Regions from separate parts of the Sphingobacterium sp. UBA6317 genome, predicted to be linked through region 3. Evidence: riboswitches for the same ligand, from Rfam matches in the RefSeq annotation. Region 3 holds a riboswitch; each other region holds the start of a gene.
What was found. Region 3 has a riboswitch for S-adenosylmethionine ahead of B3E92_RS10445 (O-acetylhomoserine aminocarboxypropyltransferase/cysteine synthase family protein). Riboswitches for the same ligand answer to the same signal wherever they lie in the genome.
Positions count from the first base shown of each region.

Region 1: it holds a riboswitch for S-adenosylmethionine, as region 3 does, so the genes downstream of both, B3E92_RS03135 (5-oxoprolinase) here and B3E92_RS10445 (O-acetylhomoserine aminocarboxypropyltransferase/cysteine synthase family protein) in region 3, are expected to answer to the same signal.
Region 2: it holds a riboswitch for S-adenosylmethionine, as region 3 does, so the genes downstream of both, metE (5-methyltetrahydropteroyltriglutamate--homocysteine S-methyltransferase) here and B3E92_RS10445 (O-acetylhomoserine aminocarboxypropyltransferase/cysteine synthase family protein) in region 3, are expected to answer to the same signal.

Region 1 covers NZ_DJTD01000011.1:121,355-125,669, reverse strand. The annotation lists gene B3E92_RS03155 (hypothetical protein) at 1-705, shown strand, start outside; gene B3E92_RS03150 (hypothetical protein) at 737-1,045, shown strand; gene B3E92_RS03145 (DKNYY domain-containing protein) at 1,062-1,688, opposite strand; gene B3E92_RS03140 (hypothetical protein) at 1,852-2,157, shown strand; gene B3E92_RS03135 (5-oxoprolinase) at 2,188-2,451, opposite strand; SAM-I-IV-variant riboswitch at 2,518-2,611, opposite strand; gene B3E92_RS03130 (DUF3050 domain-containing protein) at 2,821-3,591, shown strand; gene B3E92_RS03125 (TolC family protein) at 3,856-4,315, shown strand, end outside.
Region 2 covers NZ_DJTD01000035.1:175,645-179,959, forward strand. The annotation lists gene metE (5-methyltetrahydropteroyltriglutamate--homocysteine S-methyltransferase) at 69-2,381, opposite strand; SAM riboswitch class I at 2,460-2,563, opposite strand; gene B3E92_RS11195 (response regulator transcription factor) at 2,748-3,437, opposite strand; gene B3E92_RS11200 (sensor histidine kinase) at 3,540-4,315, opposite strand, start outside.
Region 3 covers NZ_DJTD01000034.1:79,183-83,497, reverse strand. The annotation lists gene B3E92_RS10445 (O-acetylhomoserine aminocarboxypropyltransferase/cysteine synthase family protein) at 1-1,249, opposite strand, end outside; SAM riboswitch class I at 1,505-1,617, opposite strand; gene B3E92_RS10440 (FUSC family protein) at 1,800-3,827, opposite strand; gene B3E92_RS10435 (TonB-dependent receptor domain-containing protein) at 4,170-4,315, shown strand, end outside.

The DNA of each region.
Region 1 (4,315 bases), on a different contig from region 3:
TTCTGGATCATTGGCCCCGATCCACAGGCGAAGGATGAATGGCTGCTGTTTCCTTTAATGGTCATATTTAGCGGTATTTTGGTCCTGAACATGTCCTATACAGTTTATTTCTACGTGGCTGTTTACCACAGGCAAAAAATATTGATTTTAGAACAGAAAGAAACTATCCTGCAGCAGGAATCAAGAACGATAGATCTCCAGGAGCAGATTGAGCTGCTTTCTCCGGGCATCGAAGAGCTGAAAGAGATCCTGGAAACAGCAGGGGAAGATAGAGATGTGGATTCCATGGATGAAATAGATTTAACCATGTGCAGATCCATGGATCTGGAGCAAGAGGTATTCCAGCTCAATAATAAAATCTTGTCCCAAAAGATATCCTGTAAGGATATCGGGATTTTTACTTATAAAAATGGTATAGTCAGCCTTTATTTAAGAACTGCGATGGACGAAAATCTGACTTGTGGTGAGCAGCGCAGCTTAAAGGAAGTTGTCAATAGCACGAAGGGATTTGTACAGAAGATTGACCGGGATAAAGCCATACCCTTGGATATGATCCAAGCTTGCCAGCAACTGAAACGGGGCCGATTGCGTATCGTGCTCAAAATACCTTTTGAGGGACGGTACTATTTTGAGGTGTCCGACAAGATTGCAAAGCATATCAGGGAATGGGTCATGTTGCAGGTGCCAATAGAAAAAGAGCAATAAAATATATTAGGTAAACTTTAATAGATAGATTATGGAAAAAGTAAGGGACAATACCTGGAAATGCCGAGCTACTGGTAAAGTTGGATTTCCTTCTTTAATTGAGGCGCAATGGGCAATGCTTCACTTTAAGTTCAGATCCCGGATGAGAAACAAACTGGATGGTAAACGTATCAAACACAGGATGGGTAAAGATGCCTGCAAAAGGGCTTATTATTGTAAGTTCTGTAAAGGTTACCATATTACCACTTGGGAAAAAGGTCACTTTAATAATTACAAGACCAAAGCCGAATCCTGGGAGATACCGAAAGTATTAGGAAATTGGAATTATTCAATAGAATAATCCCGTGGTCTATTTTCTATTCTAATTTTTTTCCTCTATAATATTCATTCCAGCTATCCTTCGCATAACCTTTGCCCAGATATTTAAATGTAAAAGCAGTTGCATCTTTTATCTCCTGACCAAAATAATAGACTTTCCAGCTATCTTTGCTGTATCCATCGCCGAGAAGAACAAAGCTTTGGTCGGATACATCTTTTAGTCGATTGCCTCTATAATAGACATTCCAACTGTCTTTGGCATATCCTTCATCCAGTATTTTAAAGCTGGGCGCAGAGACATCTTTAATCTTAACGCCACGATAATAGGCATTCAAACTATCTTTGGCATATCCCCAACCAAGTGATTGGAAAGAATGTGGCGATACATCTTTAATCTTAACGCCACGATAATAGGCATTCCAGTTGTCTATTGCATAAGCATTGCCAAGGTCTTTGAAAGATCGTGCATCGACACCTTCGACCATCTTATCCCTGTAGAAGATCCGGTTGCCTATGTTGACATAATCGTTTTCTCTGTCATGTCGAAACGTCGTCTGAGACGTAGATCTTTTATTGTGACGACCTTGTTGAGCAATACTTTTCTCCAATATACATAGCAATGCAAAGGAAATAACAAGCATATTTTTTAAGTGGATAAAGGCCATAATGTATCTGTTTTATAATATGATATTTATATTGAATCACTCCTTTATGACCAAGATAATTCACCGAAGATTTAATCATTTTATCATTTTATTTCTCGTTATCCTTATCCGTTTCAAATGCAACTATTTTGGAATCCAAATATTTTTTTGTATATTGCTGGTTATGAGTTTTAAAGAAAAATTAGAGAACTGGCGCACGTCAATCAATCGCGCCGGTAGTGGTGAGGAATTGTATATTTTGCTTTTGAACTATAAAAGGTTTATCAACAAAAATTGGGTGGACGATTTTGGCGATCCGGGCAACTGGAAATCGGAATTAAATCAGGTCATCAGCAAAGTAAGAAACAAGGTGGATGTAGCAGATATCAGAGCCTGCCAAGATTTATCGTCCTATCAGGACGATGCCCGGCAGACCGCACATTCACTCAATCATACCTTAAAATATCATCACTCATTGACAAAAGGGTAGGCTAGGCCTACCTTTTTTTGCCGATAACGATTACTGTAAAGGAATCAGGACATTCTGTTCCAAGCGTACAGGGACATGCTTCACCGAGGTAAAACCGTCTTCCTTGGAAATGATGTTGGAAAGATCCAGTCCTCTTTTGGAGAACGTACTGATCAAAGCTGTTCTAAAGGTTGCTTTGGCTGAACCCCAGCCTTGTCCTAAAATCGTGTCATTGTTGAGCTGGATCAGTTCATCTGTTGAGTAATAACTGAATTTTTCCAGTAAGTGTTGGTAAAGATTTGTTGTAGTAGCCATACAATTTAAAAATTTAAAGGATTAAACCATAAACTGTATCCAGATCTTGTTGGGAAAATAATCGTTCTGTGACGTTTATTTTGGTCGAAACCCGTATTAATTTACCACCGCGGTGCCTCCACTCGGTTGGTATTGCATCATGCAATTCTGAATACTCTACAAATATAGTAGATTATTTTTTATAATAAAAATATTTTTGTTTTTAAGGGTAAATGAGCGCTAACAACAGGAATAAGGCGGTCAAAAGCGAGGCGCGTTGTTGGCTGTGATTTGGTTATGAAGCGGATAGCTGGGCGAAAAATTTATCATGTTACTGTAATCTCATCGAAAATACTTTTAAAAACAGAGATAAGACAATACTTTTGCGCCATGAATAGAATTGCGGAAATTAACGAATACATTGCTACCGAACGCGAGGTATTATTGCAACACCCTTTGTATCGTAAGATCAAAACGATCAAGAATCTACGTTCTTTTACAGAAGGGCATGTGTACGCTGTATGGGATTTTATGTCTTTACTAAAAGCTTTACAGATTAAATTGACCTGTACGACTTTACCTTGGTTTGCGAGTGAGCATCCATCAACACGCTATCTAATCAACGAAATTGTATTGGCTGAGGAATCGGATGAATACATTGATGGCCGCCGTTTGAGCCACTTTGAGATGTATCTGGACGCCATGGATGCCATGGGTGCCGACCTTCATCTGGTCAACAAATTTATTGCTCAAGCCAAAAAATCGAACAACATATTCGATGTCATTGCAACGACCACATTGGATAAGCGGATCAAAGACTTTTTGAATTTTACATTCGAAGTGATTGCTGAGGGCGAGGTGCATAAAATTGCTGCTGCATTTACATTTGGACGCGAAGACCTTATTCCGGGAATGTTTACCTCTATTTTGGAAGAAATTAAAACAAACTTTCCTACAGCCAATCTGGACAGCTTTATTTATTATTTTCAACGCCATATTGATCTTGACGGCGACGAGCATGGACCGTTGGCGATGCAGATGATCACAGATCTTGCGAAGGACGATGAGGTTAAATGGACGGAAATGAAAGAGATCAGTAAAATTGCGCTACAAAAAAGAATACAGTTGTGGAATGCAATAGAAGATTCCTTATACGGATAATCTATTATTATACCATCGAGTAAGGCCTTTCAAATCATGATTTGAAAGGCCTTTTTTATGTGCTGTAAAAAAGGATATTGTAAGGGCTTATTGGCAGATAGTGGTCTTTTTGTTTGAATTGATGAAAAAATGTCTTTTTTTCGTAACATATTGGCGTTTGTGAAGAAATCCAAGTTCCAATAAGTGTCTAAGTTTGCTACGCAAAAAAATAATAGAGCACACGTGAACTTTTTTCCTCCCTATTGGGCAAAAGGCATACTAACCATGGGATTGTTAGTATGCGTTATTTCGGACACCTTCGCCCTCGATTCTTTGCGCATGTCCCTGAAAGACATGATCGACAAAGCGCTACAGAACAGTAAATACATCGAGCAGTCTTATTTGCAGCTCAAAGAAACTGAGGTGGCAGTACAGCAGCAACGCATGGAGTTGCTCCCTAAGATTTCCGCCAGAGCTTCTGCTAGTTATGCAAGTAATATGCCTGTATATGACCAGGGGCTTTTAAATAAACCTTCCCAGCATGATATCATTCACTACTTGTACGATAGCGGCCTGGATTTTTATCTGAACCTCTACAATGGGCATCGGGACCTAATGAAAATAGAGTCCAAAAAACTGGAAAATGAGCTGGCTAGAATCGATTGGAAGAATGCCGCAGCACAGACGAAATTGGAGGTTTGCAATCTTTTTTTGGATTTGGAACTGTCGTATAGTAACCGATCTT
Region 2 (4,315 bases), on a different contig from region 3:
TGAACGAAGCCCAATAAAGAAGCCCTAGCTGAAATTTCAGCTAGGGCTTTATCAATATAGTTTAAGAATTATTCTGCTCTTAAGATTTTCGCAGCCTCAACCATAGACTCTAAAGCCGCTTTGGTTTCTGGCCAAGCACGAGTTTTCAAACCACAGTCAGGATTAACCCAAAGTTGTTCTGCTGGAACTACTGCTTTTGCTTTGCGCAATAGATCTACCATCTCATCTTTGCTTGGAACACGTGGTGAGTGAATGTCATAAACACCTGGACCAATATCATTTGGATATTTGAAATCACCGGCGAAAGCATTCAATAATTTCATTTGAGAACGTGAAGTCTCAATCGTAATAACATCGGCATCCATTGCAGCGATATCTTCGATCACATTATTGAACTCAGAATAACACATGTGTGTGTGAATCTGTGTATCGTCTTCAACATTTGATGAAGAGACACGGAAAGCACGTACTGCCCAGTTCAAGTAATCTTTTTGATCAGCTTTACGTAACGGTAATCCTTCACGGATAGCTGGTTCATCGATTTGTATGATTTTGATACCTGCTTTTTCCAAGGCTTGTACTTCATCCAAGATCGCCAATGCAATTTGGTAAGTCGTTGTTGAGCGCGGTTGATCGTTACGTACGAAAGACCATTGTAAGATTGTTACAGGACCAGTCAACATACCTTTAACCGGACGATTTGTCAATGATTGTGCATATGAAGACCAACGGACAGTCATATCTTCAGGACGGTATACGTCACCATAGATAATCGGAGGTTTTACACAACGTGAACCGTAAGATTGTACCCAACCATTTTGTGTGAAAGCGTAACCAGCCAATTGTTCACCGAAGTATTCAACCATGTCATTACGTTCGAATTCGCCGTGTACTAATACGTCGATATCCAATTGCTCTTGAAGACGGATGGTGTTTTCTGTTTCTTCTGCGATTGCTTTATCGTATTCTGCCTGCGTAATAGCACCCTTTTTCAGATCTGCTCTCCATTTACGAACATCTTTCGTTTGTGGGAATGAACCGATAGTTGTGGTCGGGAACGCCGGTAAGTTGAATTTCGCTTGTTGCGCTGCTTTACGGTCTGCAAATGCTGAAGTGCGTTTTGCATCGTCATCAGTAATATTGCTTGTACGTGTTTTAACCTCTGGTTTGTGGATCAATGGAGAGGTACGGCGGCTTTCAGCAGCCGCTTTGTTCGCTTCGAAGCGTTTTGCTGTTTCAGCATCAACTTCTCCCTCCGCTAGTACGGCTAAGTCTTTTACTTCAGCTAATTTTTGTTTAGCAAATGCTAACCAGTTTTTTACTTCAGCTGGTAGCGATTGTTCATTGTGTTCATTGTCTAAGTCAAAAGGAACGTGCAACAGTGATGAAGAAGGAGCTACCCATACACGGTCTTTTCCTAATGCATCAACAGCCTGTTTGATTTTAACCAATGATTTTTCGTAATCATTTTTCCAGATGTTACGGCCTTCAACAATACCTAAAGATAATGTTAATGAAGCAGGAACTTTAGCCAATACCGTATCCAATTGATTTTCACCGCGTACCAGATCCAAATGTAAAGCATGGATAGGTAGGTTAACTGCGATATCTTCGTTGTCTTTTAAAGATTCGAAGTAAGTCGTTGCGATTAATTTGATATTTTTTGCTGCTGCAGCTAATTTTTCGAAAGTAGGTTGATATAAAGCTTTTACTTTAGCATCTAAATCCAATGCTAAGAAAGGCTCGTCAATCTGAACATATTGTGCACCAGCATCAGCTAGTTTAGCTAGTATTTGCTCATATACTGGAATAAGTTTATCCAATAAATCGATACGGTCGAAGCCAGCTTCTTTTTCTTTACCGATCAAAAGGTATGTAATAGGACCTAATAGAACTGGTTTAGTATCGATGCCCAATGATTTTGCTTCGTTGTATTCATTTAAGAATTTTTCGGAAGTCAATTTGAATTCTTGATCTTTGGTGAATTCTGGTACCATGTAGTGGTAGTTCGTATCCAACCACTTGGTCATTTCCATTGCAGTCACGTCGATTCCTTCTTGTTGGAAACCGCGCGCCATGGCAAAATATAGATCTAAACTGTAATTGTTGTCTACTTTATTCAATAAAGAATGGTAGCGAGCAGGAATTGCACCAACAGTGAGGGTTAAATCCAATACTTGATCGTAAAAAGAGAAATCATTGGAAGGGATCAAATCTATTCCAGCATCTTTTTGTGTTTTCCAATTGCCTTCACGAATTTTTTTTGCTGTGTCCAATAATTCCTCAACAGAAGATTTTTTAGCCCAATAGGCCTCATTGGCTTTTTTCAATTCGCGGAACGCGCCCACACGAGGGTAACCTAAATTGTTAGTCAATAACATAATGAATGTTTTTAATATTTCTTTTTCAACTATATTTCTTGCTAGAGAGAGAAGGACACACTAGAATTTGGTGACTTCGGCTTATCATTCCCATATCAAGTAGGGTAGAATTTAGCACCTTGTCAAGGGACAGGTTGCTAAGGCTTCATCGGGTCTATTCCCTCTGCCTTTCTCTATAAGCGACGCTAAGTTAGAACATTTCTTTTTGAAATGCAAATTTTTTATAAAAGTGCGTCAATTTTTTATATTCTACTAAGGATGAAATTGTTTTGTTCTTTTATTTTCATCCACGAATTCGAGTAAGTCACGCTTGAATACGTGTGTAGCATAAAAAGGGGAATGACTATATTTTTCATTCCCCTTTTTTTAGCTGACCAAAAGTTTGTAACCTTTTCCGTGCACATTGACAATTTCAACTTTGCTATCTTCTTTTAGATATTTACGAAGTTTACTGAGAAATACATCCATACTTCTACCCGTAAAATAGTTATCATCATGCCATATTTTTAACAACGCTTCTTCCCGGGTCAGCACATCATTTTTCTTTAAGCAAAGCAAGCGGAGTAGTTCAGCTTCTTTCGTGGAGAGTTTTTGCATCTGTCCTTTGTAAGAAATCTGCTGACTTGTATAATCAAAGAAATAATCGCCAATTTCAAATTTATCCGCAACCACTTCTTCTTCTTTGTCTCGAACACTGCGTTTCAGCAAAGCATTGATGCGGAGCAATAATTCTTCCACTCGAAAAGGCTTGGTGATATAATCATCTCCTCCTAGCTCAAAGGCTTCGGTCTTATCTTCCATCATCCCCTTTGCTGTGGCAAAGATAATAGGAACAGTATTGTTTGTTTTTCTGATTTCACGTCCAACTGTAAATCCGTCCTTTTTTGGCATCATGACATCAAAAATACAAAGGTCGTAGTTATTTTTTTTGAATTGAGAAATCGCTTCATCTCCATCCGTGCATAATGTGACGTCAAATTTTCCCTTTAATTCGAGATAGTCTTTTAAAAGATCCCCCAAATTAGGATCATCTTCTGCTAATAATATCTTTTGCATAATGAATATATTAATTTTCACCAATGTCCCTTGATGCTGATAAATCAGCCTTCCTCAACCTTTGAAATTTTTTAAAGAGGAAATATACAAAAAAGGAACGTTTTATTTTTTAATAGGCAAAATTACTTCAAAGGTCGTGCCTTTATCTTTTTCACTTTTAACTGTAATTTTTCCGTTCAGCCTTCTCAGAATGTCCTGTACATAACTTAAGCCAAGGCCAAATCCTTTGACATTATGAACATTCCCAGTTGGAATACGGTAAAACTGGTCGAAAATCTTTTGCAGGTGATCCCGGCTCATCCCAATACCATTGTCGGCTATGGTGACAACAATGGTGTCGCCAACATTTTTTGAATTGATGTTGACATGTAAATCTCCTTTGCTGTACTTGATGGCATTATCCAAAAGATTGTAAAATACATTGGAAAAATGTAACTCATCACCAACGACAACATCCTTGGTCGCTGCAAGATCTATACTGAATTTCCCGCCAATATTTTGCATCCGTAGCTGCATACTATCCGTTACTGCCGAAACAAGATCATTGATGCATACTTCTACCTGGTCGAGTTTTAGCGTTTCTTTTTCTAGTCTTGCCAAATCGAGCACACGTTCAATATGATTTCCGAGTCTAACATTTTCGTCGTAGATGATATTAGCCAATTTCTGAACGCGCTTGTGGTCGGCATTGATGTCTGGATCTTTAAGTGACTCACTGGCAATCATAATTGTTGCAACAGGTGTTTTAAACTCATGCGTCATGTTGTTGATGAAATCCGTCTTCATTTCCGAAACTTTCTTTTGTCTGAAGATGATAATCAGTGTATAAGCAAAACACCCCACCAACAAGAAAAGCAGTGCCAGCATGGGCAGCAACA
Region 3 (4,315 bases):
CTACAGAAAGACGTAATAAGCCTTTGAAGACTCCGGCATTGGCTTGATCTTCATCACTCAATTGTTGATGGGTTGTAGCTGCTGGATGAATAATCAATGACTTCGTATCACCAACATTGGCTAAATGACTGATCAATTCTAAGCTGTCGATAAAGCTATTGGCCTTTTGCGCTGCGTCACCTTTAAGCTGGAAAGAAAGTACCGCGCCATAGCCATTTTTAAGGTATTTTTGTGCGTTAGCGAAGCTCGGAGAGCTTTTTAATCCCGGATAGTTTACTTTTTCTACCTGTGGATGCGCCTCAAGCCATTTTGCGACCTCTAAAGTGTTGTCTACATGGCGTTGCACCCGCAAAGACAAGGTTTCAAGTCCTTGTAATAATAAAAATGAATTGAAAGGGGAGAGTGCTGGTCCGAAATCCCGGAGCCCTTCCACACGCGCCCGAATGGCAAATTGAATATTTCCGAATGGTCCGCTTTCACCGAAAACTTCGGAAAATACTAAACCATGATAGCCTTCAGATGGTTCGGAAAATTGCGGGTATTTTCCATTGCCCCAATTGTAGTTTCCGCCGTCGACGATGACACCGCCAATGCTTGTGCCATGTCCACCGATCCATTTAGTTGCCGATTCAACAATCACATTTGCACCATACTCCAGAGGTTTAAATAAATAACCTCCGGCTCCAAAAGTATTGTCGACGATTAATGGTAAGTCATATTTTTTTGCTACGGCAGCAATTTTTTCAAAGTCGGGAATATTGAAACTTGGGTTTCCGATTGTTTCAACATAGATTGCTTTTGTTTTATCATCAATGAGCGCTTCAATTTTATCTGCTTCGGCGTCTGTTGCAAAACGAGCTTCGATGCCTAGGCGCTTAAAAGAAACTTTAAACTGGTTGAATGTACCGCCGTATAAGTTGGATCCCGCAACAAAATTGTCACCACTTTCCAAAATATTATTTAAAGCTATAAACTGTGCCGCCTGGCCGGATGCAACAGCAACAGCTGCAACTCCACCTTCCAGTGCCGCAATACGTTGTTCGAAAACATCCGTAGTAGGGTTCATAATCCGTGTATAAATATTACCGAACTGCTTTAATGCAAATAAGTTTGCGCCGTGTTCGGCATTTTCAAATACAAAAGATGTTGTTTGATATATAGGAACTGCTCTAGATCCCGTAGTAGGGTCAGCGACTTGACCAGCGTGAACCTGAAGAGTTTCGAATTTTAAATTTTTGTTTGAAGACATAATATATCAGATTTTAAGGGTTCAAAAAGAAATTGCAAAGTAAAAAGAGAAGCATACACACCTCCTTGAAGGGTCTGTTAAATCTTTATCCAAGAAAACGGAAATGATTTTTAACAAGCATGGAAGTGCATATGCATACGCATTCGCATCGATACAATTGTACGATGGGTTACACTTTCGCTTATCGTGCGGTTCACTTGTGTTGAACCTGAATTTTTAATGGACTTCAGTAATTTAATAATCATTGTCTTATGTCATTTATATGCTCCAAAACGATATTGTTTTGGACAGGAATTGGCACCTTTTCAAACAAATTGAAGGTTGCCAGTGGGTCATTGAGCCAGTCTCTCGCCACTTCTTTATAAATCAAGACCTACTGATGAAGGGAGGTGTTGATTAGAAATCTTCTTTCGAAGACGACACAAATATAAACTCTTTTTTTATTAAAGCAAAAGAAATGCTATTTTTTAGTTAAAGGAATTTTGAATAACATGCCGATTGGCATCACATATCTTCCGATGAAACCGCAAAAGTAACTGTCAATCGGGTATTATGATTTCTTTAAATTGATCCGTTCTGCAGTTTGATTTAAATCTGTTAGAAGAGGTTTAAGCGCATCGATTCTACTATGGATATCATAGGCGAGGTGGCGATTCGTCTTTTTGCTTAACGATAGCGAAAGGCCCACCAAATGGGAATTGACCTGATATGCGAGTGCCTGAAAATGGTGAATATGTGACCAATCCATCCATTTGTGCTCGGGTTCTTTTTTCATTTGATTGATGGCGTCTGAAAACAGGGCCATAGCGGTCTGCGCCTTTTTACGAGCCAGTCGTATATCAAACGAACTTTGTCGTTCGTCCGACAGACGGTTATTGATGATCTGGAAATAATGCGCGTTGTAAAGGGATACCTCTTTTGCCAGCTGAACCATGCCTGTGCTCTGGCGTACAGGTATCAAGAAATAACCCGCTATAGCCAAGAATGCTCCAATCAGTGTGAAAAGTATTCGGCTGCCTAAAATGAGATTGATGTTGCCTTCGAACAGATTGAGCGCAATTACAATTCCCAAGGTAATGAAGATGACACTGACCATATAATTAGATCGGTTGAACAAAAAGAATCCAAAAAGACCCAATGCAGCTGTGGTTAGGAGTGCTGGAAGAAAATGAATAGAAATTAAGCAGAACACACCAACTATAATACCCGAGAATGTACCGACAATACGTTCTATATTACGGGTTTTTGTCATTGAAAATGCTGGCCTGGCAACAATAGCGATCGTCAGTAAGATCCAATAGGTATATTTAAAATCCAAAAATAAAATACCGATCAATGCACCTGTTCCAAAAAGAAGAGCCATCCGAACCGCAAATCGAAAAAGCGGATTATTCAGATGGAGTTTACTTTTTAGATCAGCGAGATTACGTAATGGTCGACTGATAAATTGTTGGTACTCGCTGGTGTCAATCTTATCCTGAATTTCCTGATTTTGATAAAAAGCGACCTGGATTCTGTTGAGTACATCAATAATTGCTTCGATGTTGCTTATGATCGAACATAATATACCTTTTGCTGGATCGGCCTGTTGTTCTTGAATTTCTTTTAAATCCCGTAAGAGGGCATTAATTTTAAAGTTATTATGGTATAATTGATGTGCATACCGGAACCTCTTGTTGGGTTGTGAAAAGCTATCGATTTCTAACGCTAATAATTTGATTGTGTGACGAATTAAGGGGAGGCTGCCCGTGTCTGCAAGATTTTTGCGAATTGCATCGTAGTCATGATCAAGCGCAATAATTAACTCATGGAGGTCAATTAATCCATAAACCTGACTGAGCCAATAATTGCTTTTATGCCACTGTTGGCTTATGATTTTTTTTTCTCGAAACAGAAGAGACCTGATTTGTTCCTGCTGTTCGCTGATCTGGCCATGAATTTTTCCTACGCGACTGTACGTAATATTCAAAGGAATATCGGGATCGTAAGACTGTGATCGTATCAATAGAAATTGGGACAATCCATGAAAGCCATTAGCCATGGCATGTTTTAAAGAGCGATAAGGTTGTATATAGGCTTGTAAAAGGCTAAAAAAGTAATATATTATGGACCCTGTTGTAATCTGTAAGCTAACCGCAAAGGGGTGTTGTGGGGCCATTCCGATCACAAAACTCATGAGAATCAATGTCATGTTTCCAATTGCAGCATAGCGGGCTCCAAAAATGCCGTATAAGGTGCATATAAAACCGGCTGACGCTAGCACGATAACCAAGGGCCAATGATAGGGAAATACAATAGCTGTAAACAATGATGCAATAAAGAAGGTGGGAATACATACCAGAGCTGAAGAAAGTTTATCTTTTCTGTTGCCAGGAGGATCGGTGAGTGTCGTTAACAACGATCCGACACCGATTCCGATAGCCGTGCTCGCTTGCGCTCCCAATAAATAGATCGCCAAACTTGGCAAAATACTGACGGCAACATTACGTAATGCGTCTCCAGCATGCTCGCCATGCATAAATCGTATCATAAGGATATAAATACGGTAGAGTCTTTTCTTCAATGATACAGTGCTCATGAATCAGTTTACTAATTTTCGATGCAAAAATACAAATATTATGCTTAATATTTTTTGTATACAATTTATTTGTTTTGAATTTTATTTGTTTTTTGAATTTTTATTTTGATTCGATGTCATTTTCCTACGATATGTTTCAGAAGATTCAAAATTAGCTCGCAGGATCCTATCCGCTGTAAAAGCGATTAGCGAAGGATAGGGTTTACCGATATTATTTGGTTGTCTACCGAGTGAATCGCACTACCTGTCTATTTCTGCTAGTCAACGTGTAATGAATACACGAGGTTTGTTGTCATTATTATGAAGTTGACTATCCGATCGATAGCCCAAAGAAATTACATTATGAAACCACAAAAAATTAAATTGCTCTTATTTTCTATTGTTTTATTCCTGTGTTCTAATGCCGGACCCGTTTCAGCACAGTCTGACGGGGGGAAATTACGTACTGTCGTTGTTGGGCAGGACAACAAGGCCATTGCTGCCGCAAA